Regions from separate parts of the Cytobacillus pseudoceanisediminis genome, predicted to be linked through region 2. Evidence: riboswitches for the same ligand, from Rfam matches in the RefSeq annotation. Region 2 holds a riboswitch; the other holds the start of a gene.

Region 1 (7,764 bases), 1.4 Mb from region 2:
CCGGCTTTCTTGACCAGCTTTTGATATCCCTTTGCATGAATATCCGGGAATATCAGCGAATCAAGGGAACCAGTGAAAGAGATGAGCGGCACATCTATATCTCCAGTATTGGCCACTTCCTTAATATTTTCTTTCACTTCTTTTGGACGGGTCACATATTTATAATCTTCAAAGACAGAATCAAAGGATCGGTCTCTCACGCCATTAACAAAGTTCAGGTAATTGCTCCAATGGGTACGGCCTGGGGCTTCCGGATCGAAATGGTCCCGATAGATATTCAGCGAGACAAACCAGTATACCTGATCATGATAGGCCCATAGTTTTTCCGATCCTTTGGGCAATCCAGCTTTGTATAGCTCTTTAATCGCTTTCTGCTTTATTTTGCCGCTTCCAAACAAAGCTTCCTCCGCATGATTCACTACGGTGGTCAGAGAACTGATTAAATTTGGCTTTTCTTCCGTCCATAACACGCCTTCCCAATCAACTCCTCCATCAAAAAGACGCGGTTCGCCAGTCTTCTCTGGATGGTCATTTTCAAGGGCATAGCGCACGACGTATCCGCCATTGGAAATTCCCATCGCATATGTAGGAATTTTATGCACTGCCGATACTAAATCGCTCGCCGGGTCAGTAGAATCTGCCGGATCGATCAGACCATCGGAATAATGGCTGACTAAGTATCGCTGTGCGGCTTTCGTAACCTGCCGGAACCGCTGGTGCCATTCTGCTACGCTATCATCCTCAGCGGCTAAGGCATTCTTTACTTTTGCAAATGGATCAGCTGAATCAGCGTCACCCTGGGTGCCTTTATCAATCGCTGCAAAAGCATATCCTTTTTCCAGGACATAGTCGCTGAAAAGCAGGTCGGTTGATGTTTCATTTCTTGTAGCCGGGATTCCCGAAACAACCAGCCGGCCATTCCAGTGATCCGGAACCCTTATGACAAACTGGGCATCTTCAAAAATACCATTTACCTGTGTTCCCGTTACAGAAGAAGGCTTATACATTTGATGCCATCCGGTTCCTTCCTCGGCATTTCCCCAGAGATAAGGAGCAAGACCGATGTTTCCGTAAAGGGTCGCCTGCTGATATTGGAGGGGATTCTTGGTGGTCAGCCAGTTGTTGTTCACACCATCAAAGTATTGTTCCGTTACTGTATGCGCACCAGGTATTATGGCCTGGTTTTCCGCAGCAGTTTGCTCGGCAAAACTTCTTTCCGGAAAAAGTGAAAAGCTTAAAGCAGATGCCAGTGATAACGCAATTAGCTTATTTTTCAGATAAATCAATCCCTTCTGCATAATCTCTTACAGTTCTATTCTACTTTTACTAATTATGGGAATCATGGGTCTTAGTAATTAATTATTTGAATTTTCAGTATAAATGAAAGCAGAGCATTGAGAATTGTGATGACTGACCGATGCTAGTACTATAGCCTTACATGCGGGACAAGTTGGAAGCAATGGGAATTCAAGTAGATATGGGCGCTTTAATGAATTCGAGCTAGTAGCGCAACCGGCCAGCACTTACATGGGACCAGTCCCCTTGTAGGGATATGTTCTGACAACCTTTTTTGAAAAGAGGAAGAGCATGCTTACAACTTATAAGCCTAGTCATTTTAAAAGCACACAGGTTCTTGAAAAAGAAGCTGTTTTGGCTGCAATTGAAAATTCTCTGGCTATGATTGAATTTGATAGTAACGGGAAAGTGCTGTGGGCAAATGAGAATTTTGCCCGCACTGTCAAATATCGTGCAGAAGAAATGCCAAATATGATGCATAAGCAATTTTGCACCCCTGAATTTGCCGCCAGCAGGGAATATCAGGAGCTTTGGAGAAATCTGCGCAATGGCAAAAGCTTTCAGGAAAAAATTCAGCGTGTGAACAAGCAAGGAGATCTTATCTGGCTCGAAGCGACTTACACACCGGTATTTGGGAATGATGGCAGTGTAGAAAGTGTTGTAAAGGTTGCTACGGATATTACAGAAAGGGAAACGAATACAGCGCAGGTAGCATTCCAGCTTCAGGCAATGTCAGAAGCCCTTAGTGAAAAAGCAAAAGCTGGAATTGAAAGAAGCAAAGAGGCAGCTCAGGCAATAGCCAAGCTCGTTTATGAGTCCAAAGGGAACCTGGAAATTCTCCATTCTCTCAAATCACAGACACAATCCATCGGCAGCATCGTAAAAACAATCCGTGAAATCGCGGCCCAAACGAACCTCCTGGCATTAAATGCAGCTATTGAAGCAGCACGTGCCGGCGAACATGGCAGAGGCTTCAACGTCGTTGCCGGAGAAGTGCGAAAGCTCGCAAACCGGGTGCAGGACTCCATCCAGGAAGTCAGTGCCCACATCAAAGGAATATCAGATGAAATCAACAAAATTAGTGACGCAACTCTGCAATCACAGTCAGGCATAAGTGAAAACCAGGTTCATAATGAACATGCTGTATCTGCTTTTAAAGATATCGGGGAAGCTGCAAGAAAGCTGGATGAACAGGCGAAGGGTTTTAAGAGTATTTTATAGGAAAATGTGGGCTGCTTTATAGCAGCTCTTTTTTCTGCAGATAGGAAGAATGGATGAGGCTGGCGAATTTACATATATTCTGTTTATTTTTGATGAGAGAAGATGTTTTTATGAAATATTTCCACAGGACATTCACTTCAGAGTTAAAGGGGAAGATTCATAGAATTGAAAAGGAACTAAAAGAACAAATTGAAAAGCTTCTAAGAGAGAATAAAGCGGCTTTTTCAAAGAAAGGCCTGAAACTCGAGGCTGAATTTAATCAGGAGGGCAGAGATGTTTTCCAGCCTGGATACAGTTCCTCCATTTCACTGGGGATTTCTGATAAAAGAGGGGATCTCATAGATGTAAAAATCATTAAAATTTGGGAATGCGAATACTTTTTTCTTGGAATGCCGGTATCGAAAAAAATCCCTGGAAGCAAGTTGTTTGGGGAGCTTCTGGATGAATCTTCACAAGAAATAACAACGGAGTTAGAACAATGGATAGCTGAATTTTGGGATGAACTTACCAATTAAGAGAAACAGGAGGAAAAAGTATGGGAAATCAATCTTTAAAGCTGCCTAAGGAATTTGAAAAACATCGGAGCGAATTAGAAAAAACAGTTAAATCGTTTGTCTGCATACATGCAGAAAGAGGGGAGACCACACTTTATGAAAGCAAGTTCGGAGGAAAGCCCTACCTTCCAAAAACGAGCGAACATCCAAAGGATGAGCAGGGAAATTATATGAATCTATTTGCGCAAATCAATTTCGAAGAAGTTCCTCACATTGAGCCTATGCCTGAGAGCGGAATTCTTCAATTCTATCTCTCGCCGGCTGATGATATGTACGGACTTGATTTTGATAACCCGGCTGATCAAAAAAATTTTCGGGTTGTTTATCATCCAAATGGCGTGAAAGATGAGTCAGACCTTGTGACAGATTTTTCGTATATGCCTGATTTAGGTGATGAATATGATCCGATAGTCCAGGAAGCAAAGATGATTTTTAACCTTAAGTTCGCTCCTGTACCTGCTGAGGATTTCCGATTTGAGGACATGGTCAAAATTGACTTATTTGAATCCATCGATCATCCGGATTATGAGGATTTATATGAGCTTTACTCCGAGGAATTAGGTGCAGAGGGCCATAAAGTTGGCGGCTATCCCTACTTCACCCAGCAGGATCCTAGAGAAAAAGGGGACCCAACAGGTGATTATAAGATTTTGCTATTCCAGGCGGATACGGACGATGATATTGAGCTGATGTTTGGGGACAGCGGTGTTGCCAACTTCTTTATTAAGGAAGAGGATTTGCGGAAGAGGAATTTTACAGATGTTCTTTATAATTGGGATTGCTGCTAACGTACCAACCCCCAATTATGAGGAGATAACTGAATGGGGGGTTCACATTTGGACAGAAAAAGGATAAACCTGAGCGGCTGAGTCCGAACCTGAAGCGCCCCTTCGGACAGAAGAAGCAGAAATTCGGGCGAGTGAGTCCGAACATTTAGCCCCTTCGGACAGGAGAAGCAGAAACCCGAGAGATGGAGTCTGGACATGGCAAACTAATTGTCCGCGGTGGAAATCAACAGACTCATTTACAAGCGAAACCCCTATCTAAGAAGAATAAAGGAAATTAGCAATATTAAATTGCGGAAAAGTTAGAAAACTCTTGAATTAATAAAAAATAACCGCTACACTTATAATATACAGTTTTTCGTATATTGATTAAAGGTAAAGAGGTATTACATTATGAGCCGTATTTGGGAAAGTTTATATTCAAAGAATGGGCTGGCTGCAAAGTTTATTGCAAAGGAGCTTATTCAGTTTTCAGAGGGAGAGAGAATCCCCCGCGTAAGTGATTTTACGGAAAAGCTATCCTTGGGCAGGGGAACTGTTCAGGGGGCATTAAGAGTGCTGGAAGATTTGCATGCCATAGCTCTTGAATCCAGAGGACATCTTGGGACCTTTCTGAAGAAGAGGGACATCAACCTGCTGTATGAGATTGCCGGCATCGGACCAGTGATGGGCGTAATGCCGCTGCCTTATTCCCGCAAGTATGAGGGATTGGCGACTGGCATTGTCGAAGGGTTTGAGGAAATCAACAAGAAGTCTGGCCTTGCATATATGAGAGGAGCGAGAAGGCGGATCGAATCATTAAAAACCCGGCGCTACGATTTTGCGATCATGTCTCAGCTGGCGGCAGAAGAGGCAGTGCAGGAGTTTGAGGGCCTGGAAATTCTCCATACACTTGGGCCCGAGACCTATGTAACGTCCCATAGAGTCTTTTTTCAGATAGCAAAAACAGCGAGATTACCGATGGCATGAAAATAGGAATTGACTATTCATCTGCCGACCAGGCAAATATTACCCTCCTTGAATGTGAAAAGCACAAGGTTGAACTGATAAAGGTGGACTATATGCAGCTTTTCAATATGCTGAAAAACGGCAGTATTGATGCAGCGGTCTGGAATGCAGATGAAGCGAGGGCGCTAAAAACGTTTGCCTCCTCTGACTTTAAATCAAAAAAGGCAAAGGAACTGGCCATAAAAGCAACCACAGCAGCCATTGTCATAGAAAGTGAAAGAACAAATATCAGGGAACAAATCCAGCTCCTCCAGTTTAATAAAGTGGAAGAGACCCAAAGGCTGGTGGAGGAAGGAAACAAGTATCCTCACTATTAAGAAACTGAAGTTCTAGTTTCTTATCAGCACTAATATACTAAATACTGTATTCTGGAGGGATTTAAACATGGATTTAAATCAATTGAAAGAAAGAATGGACATTCTTTTAGCTTCATCTGTTGTCAGTACCAAAGCAGCTGATATAAGCACGTTAGCGTTTATGCATTTACAGTCACACTTGAAAAAAGATGCCATAGATGGAGCTGAAATGCTGTTCACCCATTTGCCGACAGCTCTGACGAGAATTGAAAAGGGTGAACAGGTTGAGGCTCCCCATCCTGCCTTGCTGGATGAAGTTAAACAGTCACTAGAAGCATCAGTGGCAATAAAAGAAATCGATTACGTACAGCAGCTATGGAAGAATCAGCTCCCCCAAGAAGAAATCGATTTTCTGGTCATACATTACACAAATGTACTGCAAATCAACAAAGGAGGAAATTAAGATGAAAATTGTAGTTGGCGGACAGGTTGATAAAAAAGAGATTGAGAGCTTGATAAAAGAGATTGATAGCAGCATAACAACGATGGTTAAGTCGGATCTGGAGGCTGCGATGGCTGTTAAGACGGGACAGGCAGATTATTATGTGGGAGCCTGCCACACAGGCGGCGGCGGAGCTTTGGCCATGGCGATTGCACTACTCGGCAAGCCAAATTGCGAGACCGTCTCCATGCCAGGAAAAAGCCTGTTGAGGAGAAAATTGTAATCGCTGTCAATGAAGGGAAGAAAGCGTTTGGATTTACAGCTGACCACAAAGAGACCGCAGTGCCTATGATTATCAAAGCTTTAAAGAATAAAAGCTAATCCATTTTATCTGAGGGGGAAATAGAAATGGAAATGACGTTAATTATCCTGATTGGTGCCGTTGCTGCTGTTTTGGCCAATATGAATATTGCGGTTTTCAATGATGGGCTTCGTCCAATTGTCTCCGAACACGTCGAGGGAAGGATGACGAGACGGGATCTTGCCTTCACTGCCTTTGCGATGAGTTTCGGCCTTGTAATCGGATTTGGAATACCTTTTACACTCTCGGCCAGTATCATCCTCGTTCACAGCATCCTGCTGGGAACAGATATTATCGGTTTGCTGACACCGAAAAATAAATGGGGAACACCGCTTGCGGCTGTGATTGGCGGTGCTTATGGAGCAGGGCTGTTAATCGGGCTCGAAGGCTTTGTGAAGCTGTTTGATTATCTGCCGCTTAATTTCCTTGAAGCGATGGGAGCCGTTGGAACACCGGTTGTCGTAACATTTATGGCATTCCCGGCGCTTGCGGTTGCTTTGCAGTTCAGCGTGAAAAAAGGGGTCATAACGTTTATCGTTTCAGCATTAATCCGTCAGCTCGCTGTCTGGCTGAATGAAAGCGGAGTCCTTACGATTTCAGGAACTACAGTAACACTGAACCAGGAAGGAATGGCCCTTATTACAGGAATGATCTTCCTTCTTGTATTTGCCATGAAGGAAAAGGCAGAAGAAGGCTCTTCCATCGACCTTGCCGCAGTATTCAGTGACAAAGTGGCGAAAATCAGAAAAAATGTCGTGTTCTTTATGATTATTGGCGGTCTTATTGCTGCTGCTACGAATCTATGGATCATGGCAGGAGATCCGATTTCTCTAAATCTATTAGCGGAAGGCAAAGCAACAGATGCCGGAATTGCAGCGGCTGCCCGTGCACTAGGTTTTATTCCGCTTGTAGCCAGTACAGCAATTGCAACAGGCGTATACAGCCCGGTCGGATTTACGCTCATTTTCGTCGTCGGATTTTTCTCCCCGAATGTTTGGGTGGCTTTAATCGGCGGGGTCATTATTATTTTCATTGAAGTTATGCTATTAAGTTCAATTGCGAGATTCCTTGATAAATATCCCGGTGTGCGTAATTCCGGAGAAAATATCCGCAGTGCGATGACCAAGCTTCTGGAAGTAGCCCTATTAATCGGCGGAGCAAATGCCGCTAATGCGATTGCGCCGGGGTTCGGATTCTTCTTCATCGCCGGATTCTATTTGCTGAATGAAGCGGCAGGACGTCCGATTGTCCGCATTGCGGTCGGCCCTGTGGGTGCCATTGCAGTCGGAATCATTGCCAATATTTTGGTTGCACTTGGAATCATGAACATACCTCAGTAAAGGAACCAAATAAAGAGAACGGAGTGGACAGCCATGATACAAACCGTACTTGGAAAAATTGCTCCGGAAGAATTGGGGATTTGCTCGGCTCACGAGCATCTCTCCATTGACCTTTCGCGAGTGAAAAAAGATCCGGATACCATACTGGATGATGAACAGGGCATGCGTGAGGAACTGGAGGACTTCTATCGTCTCGGCGGAAGGTCAATGGTGGAAGTGACGAATGACGGCATGGGCCGGGATGCTCATGTGCTAAAAAGGCTGAGCGAGGCAACAGGGGTTCACCTTATTACATGCACAGGCTTCTATAAAGATCCTTATATCCCCCATTTTGCAGACGGCTGGTATGCGGAGCAGTTTGCACAGCATTTTATAAAAGAAGCCAAGGAAGGGATTGCCGAAACGGGCATTCTCCCGGGTGTCATCGGGGAAGTGGGCACTAGCAAAAATGAAATGAAGCC
Region 2 (7,764 bases):
CGGCTGACCTTCAGGAGCTTGCGATGACCAATGTTGCTGTTATCTGTGCAGGTGCAAAATCCATCCTGGATATCGGGTTAACGCTCGAATATCTAGAAACCCACGGCGTTCCGGTCGTTGGATTTGAAACAGATGTATTGCCTGCCTTTTATACACGCACAAGTCCGTTCAGCGTGAACTACCGGGTGGATAATGCAGAAGAAGCAGCCGAAATGATCCGCACAAAATGGGAACTGGGCCTAAAAGGCGGCGTTGTCATTGCCAACCCAATCCCTGAAAAAGATGCGCTGGAAGAAGCGTTCATCACAAATGTTATTGAAACTGCTCTTAAAGAAGCAAAAGAAAACAATATCGCAGGCAAAAAAGTAACGCCATTCCTACTAGGTAAAGTGAAGGAGTTAACAGAAGGAAGAAGCTTGACAGCGAACATTGCATTGGTGAAGCATAATGCGGAAGTGGGCTCTAAGATTGCTGTTAGTTTGAATAAGTAAGGGGAAAGCCAGACTTAGGGAGTCTGGCTTTTTATACTGATAGAATGATAGCTGTGATGATGATGGCTAAATATAATAATAATCTTAAGAAATTGATCATCAGGATCTGTCCCTTCTGGAACCCATATATTAGATGATATGTACAGGGTCTTATATGGGGGAAGGGTGTTTGTCTATATGCAGTAAAAAGGGCACTTCCTTTGGAATGTGCCTCTTAATTTTGTATTCTTTTGGCATTCAGGATATACCGGGATGGTGCATTGCCCACATATGAGAAGGGGTAGCAGGTGGAAACAGTGAGAATTTCGTTAGGAGCGGTGGAGCGGATCACAGTGGTATCGTCTGCATCAACAATCTTAGAATCGGTAATTTCATATGTAAATTTACCATATGGCATGCTGACTTCAAAAATATCACCGATTTCAAGTTCGCCGAGTCTTCGAAAGACCGTATCCCGATGCCCTGACAATAAAATCTGATCGGGCTGCCCGGGAAGTACAGTTGTGGAGTAGTGGCCAACCCCTTTTTCCAGCTCATCCTCATCTGTTCCTTCTATAATGGGAAGTTCTGCTTTTAAACGGGGGATACTTAAGATGCCAATAGCTTCACCCTGCTCGAAGGATATATCTATTGGCTGTTCTGTTAGGAGAACACTTTTACTTTCTTTGTTTACTTCGTTCTGAATTCCTTCTTGTGCCTGGGCTAAAGAATCCTTTGTTTTCTTCTCTTGAGCGTACATTTCCTGCAGCGAGAACAGGACCAATCCGCCTCCGATTAAGATAAAGAAGGAGGCAGCTAATAGCAGCAAACGGCTTTTAACCTTCAATTAAGAATTACCTCCATTCAACTTCTTAAATTTAATAAAGTCCAGATAATAAGCGAAATCCTCTTTCGTAATTCCCTGCCTGATTGCTTCTTTGACAAGGGAAACCCACTCCTCATCCAGCTTAGACAAGTCTGTAATATCTTCTCTATTCTCTTCCAGCAGATCCTCAAGATTAGCATCCAGTGTCCTGGCGATTCGCGATAAAACCTGCAATGAAGGGTTCTCCTGTATGCCTCTCTCAATATAGCTTAGGTACGATTTGGATACCTCTGCTTTTTCAGAAAGCTCATTAATTGAGTATCCTTTCTTGATTCTTAAGGTTTTAATCCGGCTACCTATCATAGGCATAATACTCCCTTATCATAAAATGTAAAGACATTTTCATTATAACGAACAAAATGTTCAATAAAAAATACAAAATAGTGAGAATTCTCGAGATATTCTTAGAAAAAGAACGAAAAACGTTCTTTAAAACGAAATTACGGCTGAATTTGGTATTTCTCAAAATAAGGCGGATGGACTATACTCGACTTATCGGTTCGATAAAAAGAACGAAACGAACAAAAACAAAGAACATCAACTCACTAGGAGGGGTTCTTATACGATACAAACGGATTAGAAAATTTGGGAAGAAGAATAAGATCCTATTGCTTGCATTTAAGTTTGTGGCTGCCTGGTATCTGCTTATTGGGATGTCGGCAACTTTGACTGGGCAGACGAATGCCTATTTTAGTGATAGTGACACAGTAACTGGGACCATTCAAGCCGGTACCTGGGAGACAGAAGAGCCAGGGTGCTCTAAAGGTGAGAAGCATGGGGAATGGGATTGCAGCTCTCTAAAATTCGTTGGACAAAAGTATGATGGGCAGAAGATATATGCAACCATTCAAAACACAGGGTCAGATATGAAAACGAATGGAACATATGAAATTTATTACATTGAGAAAGGGAACCCCAAGAAAGGAAAGCCTGTTGGTGAAGTGCTGACATTTGCTCCTATTAAAGAAGGAAAAATAATAGAAGTTTCTTTTATTCCTCAGCAAAGTGGATCCTATATGTTTAAAGCCTATCAGCACAAAGATCATCCTGGAAATGGGGAGCTGTGGAGTGAAGCTATAACAGTAAGCATAGATGCAGGTGAGACTGACAATGTGGAAGAAGAAAAACGGAACAAAAGGCAGATGTAACAGAAGAGACTGCCAAGGAACAGGTAAGCAATAAGACAGAGGAAACAGGCAAAGAAGCAGCTGAACCAACGAAAGATAAACCTCAAGAGAAGCCTGAGCAAAAGCCAGCAGAAGAACCAAAAGAAGAGCAGAAGGTAGAACAGCCTAAAGTTGAAGAAAAGCCACAAGAGAAACCAAAAGAAGAATCAAAGCCGGAAGATACCAAGGCTAAGTCTTCAGAAGCTCCTGTTAATTCTGAAGAAAGCACAAATGAGGCAGGTGAATAGCTTGAAAAAAGCATTGAAAATGATAAGCAACATTATAACAGCGGTTCTATTCATTAATTTAATTTTAATGGCCATCCTAGTGGTCTCCTCCAAAGCATCAGGAGGAGAGCCGCAGGCCTTTGGATATCAGCTTAAGACAGTGTTATCAGGCTCTATGGAGCCTACCTTCCAAACTGGATCTGTTATTGCAGTAAAGCCGCTTAGCTCTGAAGAAAGAAAGTCTCTTAAGAAAGATGATGTCATTACATTCCAAGCAAGCGAAGAAAAATTAATTACTCACCGCGTAATCGGTGTCAGCAGCAGCGGAGATCATGTCATGTATGAAACAAAGGGAGATAACAACAAAACTGCAGACATGGAACCTGTGCTATCTGAAAATGTAAGAGCTGTTTATACTGGTTTCACCATTCCTTATGTGGGATATTTTATAGATTTTGCTCAATCGAAAGAAGGAAGTGCCATCTTGCTTATTGGCCCTGGCTTACTGCTCCTGGGGTATGCAGCATTTAGCATCTTCCAGACTATAAGAGAAATTGATCCTAAAAGCAGCAAAACGGATTCAGAAGAAAAAACAGCTTAATTTGGTTGAACTCCCTATAGAAATACAGGGGTCAATATATAAAATTATACATACCCAAAAAGGGGTAAGAGGAGGAAGCTTTATTATGAATCTTAAGAAAAAATTAGGTATGGGAATTGCATCAGCAGCTTTAGGTATTTCATTAGTTGGTGGGGGGACATTTGCATATTTTAGTGACAGTGCAGAAGCCACTGCTAAATTTGCAGCTGGAACATTGGATTTAAGTGTAAGTCCAACAACTATTATTGATGTAAATAATATTAAACCAGGAGATACTATGCTCCGCTCATTCAAATTAGTTAATGGTGGTACCTTGGATATAGCTACAATTGATTTAATGACTGATTATAAAGTTAATGATGCAAATGGAAATAATGGGGATGATCTTGGGAAACATATCCGTGTAAATTTCTTAATAAATGCTGATAAATTAGACGCGCCAATTTGGTCAACAACACTTTATGATCTGAAAAATTCAAGCCCTGATGTAATTGCTGGAAACTTCTGGAGTGGTTGGTTTGCAGAAAATGGAGGAAATTTAGCAGCAGGCACTTCTGATACTCTTTATGTACAATATGAGTTTGTAGAAAACAATGCTGATCAAAACGAATTCCAAGGAGATTCTTTAGAACTGAAATGGACATTTGACGGTAAGCAAGGCGCTGGTGTTGCAAGATAATTATTTTTCAGAACAAAGGGTGGGAATTAATTTCCCGCCTTTTGTTAAATCTATCGTTGTGAGGGAATGCCATGAAAGTTAAAAGTTTGCTGGCAAAACCTATAAAAATATTTATTATATATAGCTTTGTTTTCTTAATTGTTTTTGGAAACAAAACTGCAATAGCACTGGACAAGGAAATTGATATTAATACGAACTTAGATAACTCAAATAGATACCTATTTAAAGTAGAAAACCTAAAACCAGGCGACTGGATGCCGCGAAATATAACGATAAAAAATGATGGCAATCAAGATTTTAAATATACTTCTAACATTGGAAAATCGAAGTCTATTAAAGGACTTTTTGAGGAATTAGAGCTTGAGGTTAAGAAAGATACAAAGATGCTTTACGAAGGAAAACTTAAGGATTTTAAAGGCTTCTCTCCCAGAGAATTAGGGAAGGGGACAGAAGAAACTTTATTTTTCCAAGTAACAATGCCAGAGCATTTGGGAAATGAATTTCAAAATTCCGCCGCAGAGGTTGAAATCATTTTTCTTGCGGAAGCAACAGGTGATTCTGGAACCGACAACGAGACTCCCGGATCAGGAGATAATAATTCTGGAGGGGGAACTAATACTTCACCACCATCAACAGATGCCACGGTAATTCCAGAGAAAGTGAATAAGCTCCCAAATACCGCAACTAATAATTATAATTTATTACTTATTGGTGCACTATTTTTAAGTACTGGAAGCGTAATTTTATTATGGCGTTATAGAAGGCTTCGGAGTGATACTTAGATTAAGGCCTGAGGAACTGATTCTTTAAGGCCTTAATTTTAATTCGTGTTTAGAACTTATTTAAGCAATTAATGAATATAATCAAATAGCTGCTCATTAAGCGGTGAACTTATGAAAAAAATCTGCAGTATCTTGCCTTCATTAATCTTCTGGATAGTCTCTTGACGTTCTTTGGAATTAGACTATGGCTGATTGAAGAAGTGAATCTAATAATGGATTTTCTATATACTATAGAACCCCTATTATTTCTTTCTGTTAAAGCTGTTTTTTCAGGCTTTTTAATTCTAAACTCAACTTCGACTAATTTTCCAACGTAAACCAAGGTAAAGAAGAGGTGCAGCTTATTTTTATTCATTCATATTAGTACTTCATGTTTTATGGATTTATGAAGATCTATCTTAATAACCGATAGAGTAAAAATACTATTCTTAGTCAAATAAGGAGGCTGAAAATGTACCGAAAGAACTGCAATAAATGCCACAAGCCTTCATACAGCAGCAGTGAATCGGGTGACTGGCTATGCCCGATATGCGGATCTAATTTAACGGATGAAGTCTTTCTGAATGCTATGACCCTCGAACCAGTCCACACGACCTTTAAAAAATGTATAAATCCGCATACCGATTCAATAAAACAAATCAGCAAAAATTTCAGAAAAAGAATCGGACTTTCCTACTACTCAAAAAAGAGTTCGACCATTAATAACAACTTCCTTTAAAAGATGAGGGGTACAGGTAATCAAAAGAACCTAGATCAATTAGAAATTTGTCGAAAATCAAATTAATTTAATATTAAAATAATTAATAAAAATTACAAAATCTGACAACGTTAGCAATACGGCCATAGTAGAATACATTTATGGTAAAAATTTCTTTGAGCCGATAGGCGCAGAAAAAGGCAAACTCATTGAAAGATGAGGACGCAAAGTCACGGGTCTAAGGTATTGGATGATACTACGATGGCTGGGTTGCCTGGAATACGATATGTATCCTGGGGGAAGAATTTTGACGGAGCAAAATGTAAAGGTCGAAGGAATTGATTTGGAGTGGCTGCAGTTAATTATGGAAGCAAAGAACCTAGGCCTGCAAAAGGAAGAAATTAGAGAGTTTTTACATAATAACAAAGCCAAAGAGCTTCTGATGGAAGCCTAATATCCGGTATTGCTAAGTATTTCTGTTAGAGGTATCTCTATATACGGAAATGCTTTTTATTTTGGCTGTTTTCGTAAAGTTTGTTGCTATTTAATAAATTGATTTAATTTACTGAGTTGATTGGAGCGGAGGGGACTTGACTCCTGCGGGAGGCTCCCGTTCCTCCCCGCGGAAAGCAAGTTCCCGCAGCGGAAATCAACGGGCAGAATAATAAGCAAAAACAACACACTATGAGAAAGGATCCTAATTTTGCAAAAAAAATAAGCCTGTACCTTCAGGCTCATTGCATCTATGATTTTTGTCCGCTTCTCCACTTATTAAAATCCAAAAACTCCCGAAATTGCTCCTTAGAAACACCAGACTCCATCGCTTCCTTTACAATTTTCATCCATTCTGAATCGAGGTCTTCCTTGTTGATCTGCTCATGGATCAGATGGTCCACGGGAACATTCAGAACACCTGCGATTTTCTCAAGAAATTGAATCGATGGATTAGTTTGCAGATTGCGCTCAAGCGAGCTTAAATATGATTTTGCCACACCGGCCTGGTCGGCAAGCTCGGATAAGGACATTTTCTTTTCCTGGCGAAGTTTTTTTACACGATCACCGATCATCGTATACCACACACCTTATTTTGTATGTAATAGGATTATATCATATATCTAGTTCCATATTAAGAACGATTTGTTCAATATTATTACCATCATACCACAGTGTCAACCGGTTTAAATAGTTAGTTATCTGTGATTTATAAAAATATATCTTTTGTCGCTCGCAAAAAGTAATGCTCCGCGTCAGAGGACGGGAGCATTTTGGTTTTCAATAATGTGAATAATTTGCTGTGCAGCAGCTTCCACATCATCCGCATTTACGTGGTGGAATTGGCCTTCATAGTCATGCTGTTTAAAAGCATAGCGCGGATCGTAATAGTGTTCTAATAAAAGCTTTATAAATAGCTCGTAGTTTTCTGCTTCAGCTGATTCATCCAGCTGCTCGCGGATTTCAGTATCTTTCAGACGTTTTTTAATAAACACAAGGCTTTCATCCACTTTCGGCTTGAACCATTCTTCTCTTTGATAAGGTTCCACATAGTCACGGAGGATACGCTGCACACGGGACTCCATGCTGGCAAACATATCAATATGAATACCAGTTTTTTTGGTATCAAGAAGCTCGTCCGGCTGAACAGCCTTTCCTATTCGCTTGCTTTCAGCTTCCATAATAATATAAGGGGAACCTTTAACCTCAGAAAGGGATTGATACAATAGTGCATCAAATGTTTTTTGTGTGCTGCCGTCTCCCATGCCAAAGGATCCGAAGATTGAACCGCGATGTCCTGCCATTTCTTCAAGGTCAATAACAGGATATCCTTTTTCGCTTAATACCTTCAGCACATCCGTTTTCCCGACGCCGGTCATTCCGTGCAGAACAACTGCTTTTTCAGGAATCAAGTCTGCTGTGTTTTCAAGAATATATTGACGGTACGCTCTATAGCCCCCAATTAAACGGGGGATTGAAACGCCTGCATACGTTATAAATGTGGTGACCGCTTTACTGCGCATGCCGCCGCGCCAGCAGTAAATGACAGGCTGTAAGCCATCATTTTTCAGGTCTCTGATTTTCTGCATCATGGACGGAATTTTAGGTGAAACGATTTCCATCGCTCTCCACTTAGCCGCATCAGAACCTTCTCTCTTATATAGTGTTCCGATTTCCACACGCTCTTCATTGGTGAAAAGCGGAACATTGACAGCACCGGGAATGCTGCACTCCTCAAATTCAATTGGAGACCTGACATCGACC

What was found. Region 2 has a riboswitch for cyclic di-GMP ahead of M5V91_RS16305 (anti-repressor SinI family protein). Riboswitches for the same ligand answer to the same signal wherever they lie in the genome.
Region 1: linked by a shared signal. The riboswitch ahead of M5V91_RS23925 (methyl-accepting chemotaxis protein) and the one ahead of M5V91_RS16305 (anti-repressor SinI family protein) in region 2 are both predicted to bind cyclic di-GMP.

Annotation. Positions count from the first base shown of each region.
Region 1 is NZ_CP097349.1:4,445,279-4,453,042, forward strand. Features, by position in the region: gene M5V91_RS23920 (alpha/beta hydrolase) at 1-1,298, opposite strand, end outside; cyclic di-GMP riboswitch class II at 1,444-1,527, shown strand; gene M5V91_RS23925 (methyl-accepting chemotaxis protein) at 1,588-2,517, shown strand; gene M5V91_RS23930 (hypothetical protein) at 2,628-3,032, shown strand; gene M5V91_RS23935 (YwqG family protein) at 3,053-3,859, shown strand; partial or broken gene yhfZ (GntR family transcriptional regulator YhfZ) at 4,250-5,181, shown strand; gene M5V91_RS23945 (PRD domain-containing protein) at 5,249-5,623, shown strand; partial or broken gene M5V91_RS23950 (DUF2620 domain-containing protein) at 5,625-5,983, shown strand; gene M5V91_RS23955 (YhfT family protein) at 6,011-7,303, shown strand; gene M5V91_RS23960 (phosphotriesterase family protein) at 7,337-7,764, shown strand, end outside.
Region 2 is NZ_CP097349.1:3,036,023-3,043,786, reverse strand. Features, by position in the region: gene M5V91_RS16350 (pseudouridine-5'-phosphate glycosidase) at 1-491, shown strand, start outside; gene srtD (class D sortase, LPxTATN-specific) at 706-1,317, opposite strand; gene M5V91_RS16340 (helix-turn-helix domain-containing protein) at 1,318-1,659, opposite strand; gene tapA (amyloid fiber anchoring/assembly protein TapA) at 1,833-2,504, shown strand; gene sipW (signal peptidase I SipW) at 2,772-3,350, shown strand; gene M5V91_RS16325 (CalY family protein) at 3,436-4,029, shown strand; gene M5V91_RS16320 (LPxTATN C-terminal sorting signal domain) at 4,101-4,811, shown strand; gene M5V91_RS30535 (DUF5658 family protein) at 4,973-5,128, shown strand; gene M5V91_RS16310 (hypothetical protein) at 5,263-5,529, shown strand; cyclic di-GMP riboswitch class I at 5,698-5,786, shown strand; gene M5V91_RS16305 (anti-repressor SinI family protein) at 5,816-5,962, shown strand; gene M5V91_RS16300 (helix-turn-helix domain-containing protein) at 6,252-6,575, opposite strand; gene mnmH (tRNA 2-selenouridine(34) synthase MnmH) at 6,756-7,764, opposite strand, start outside.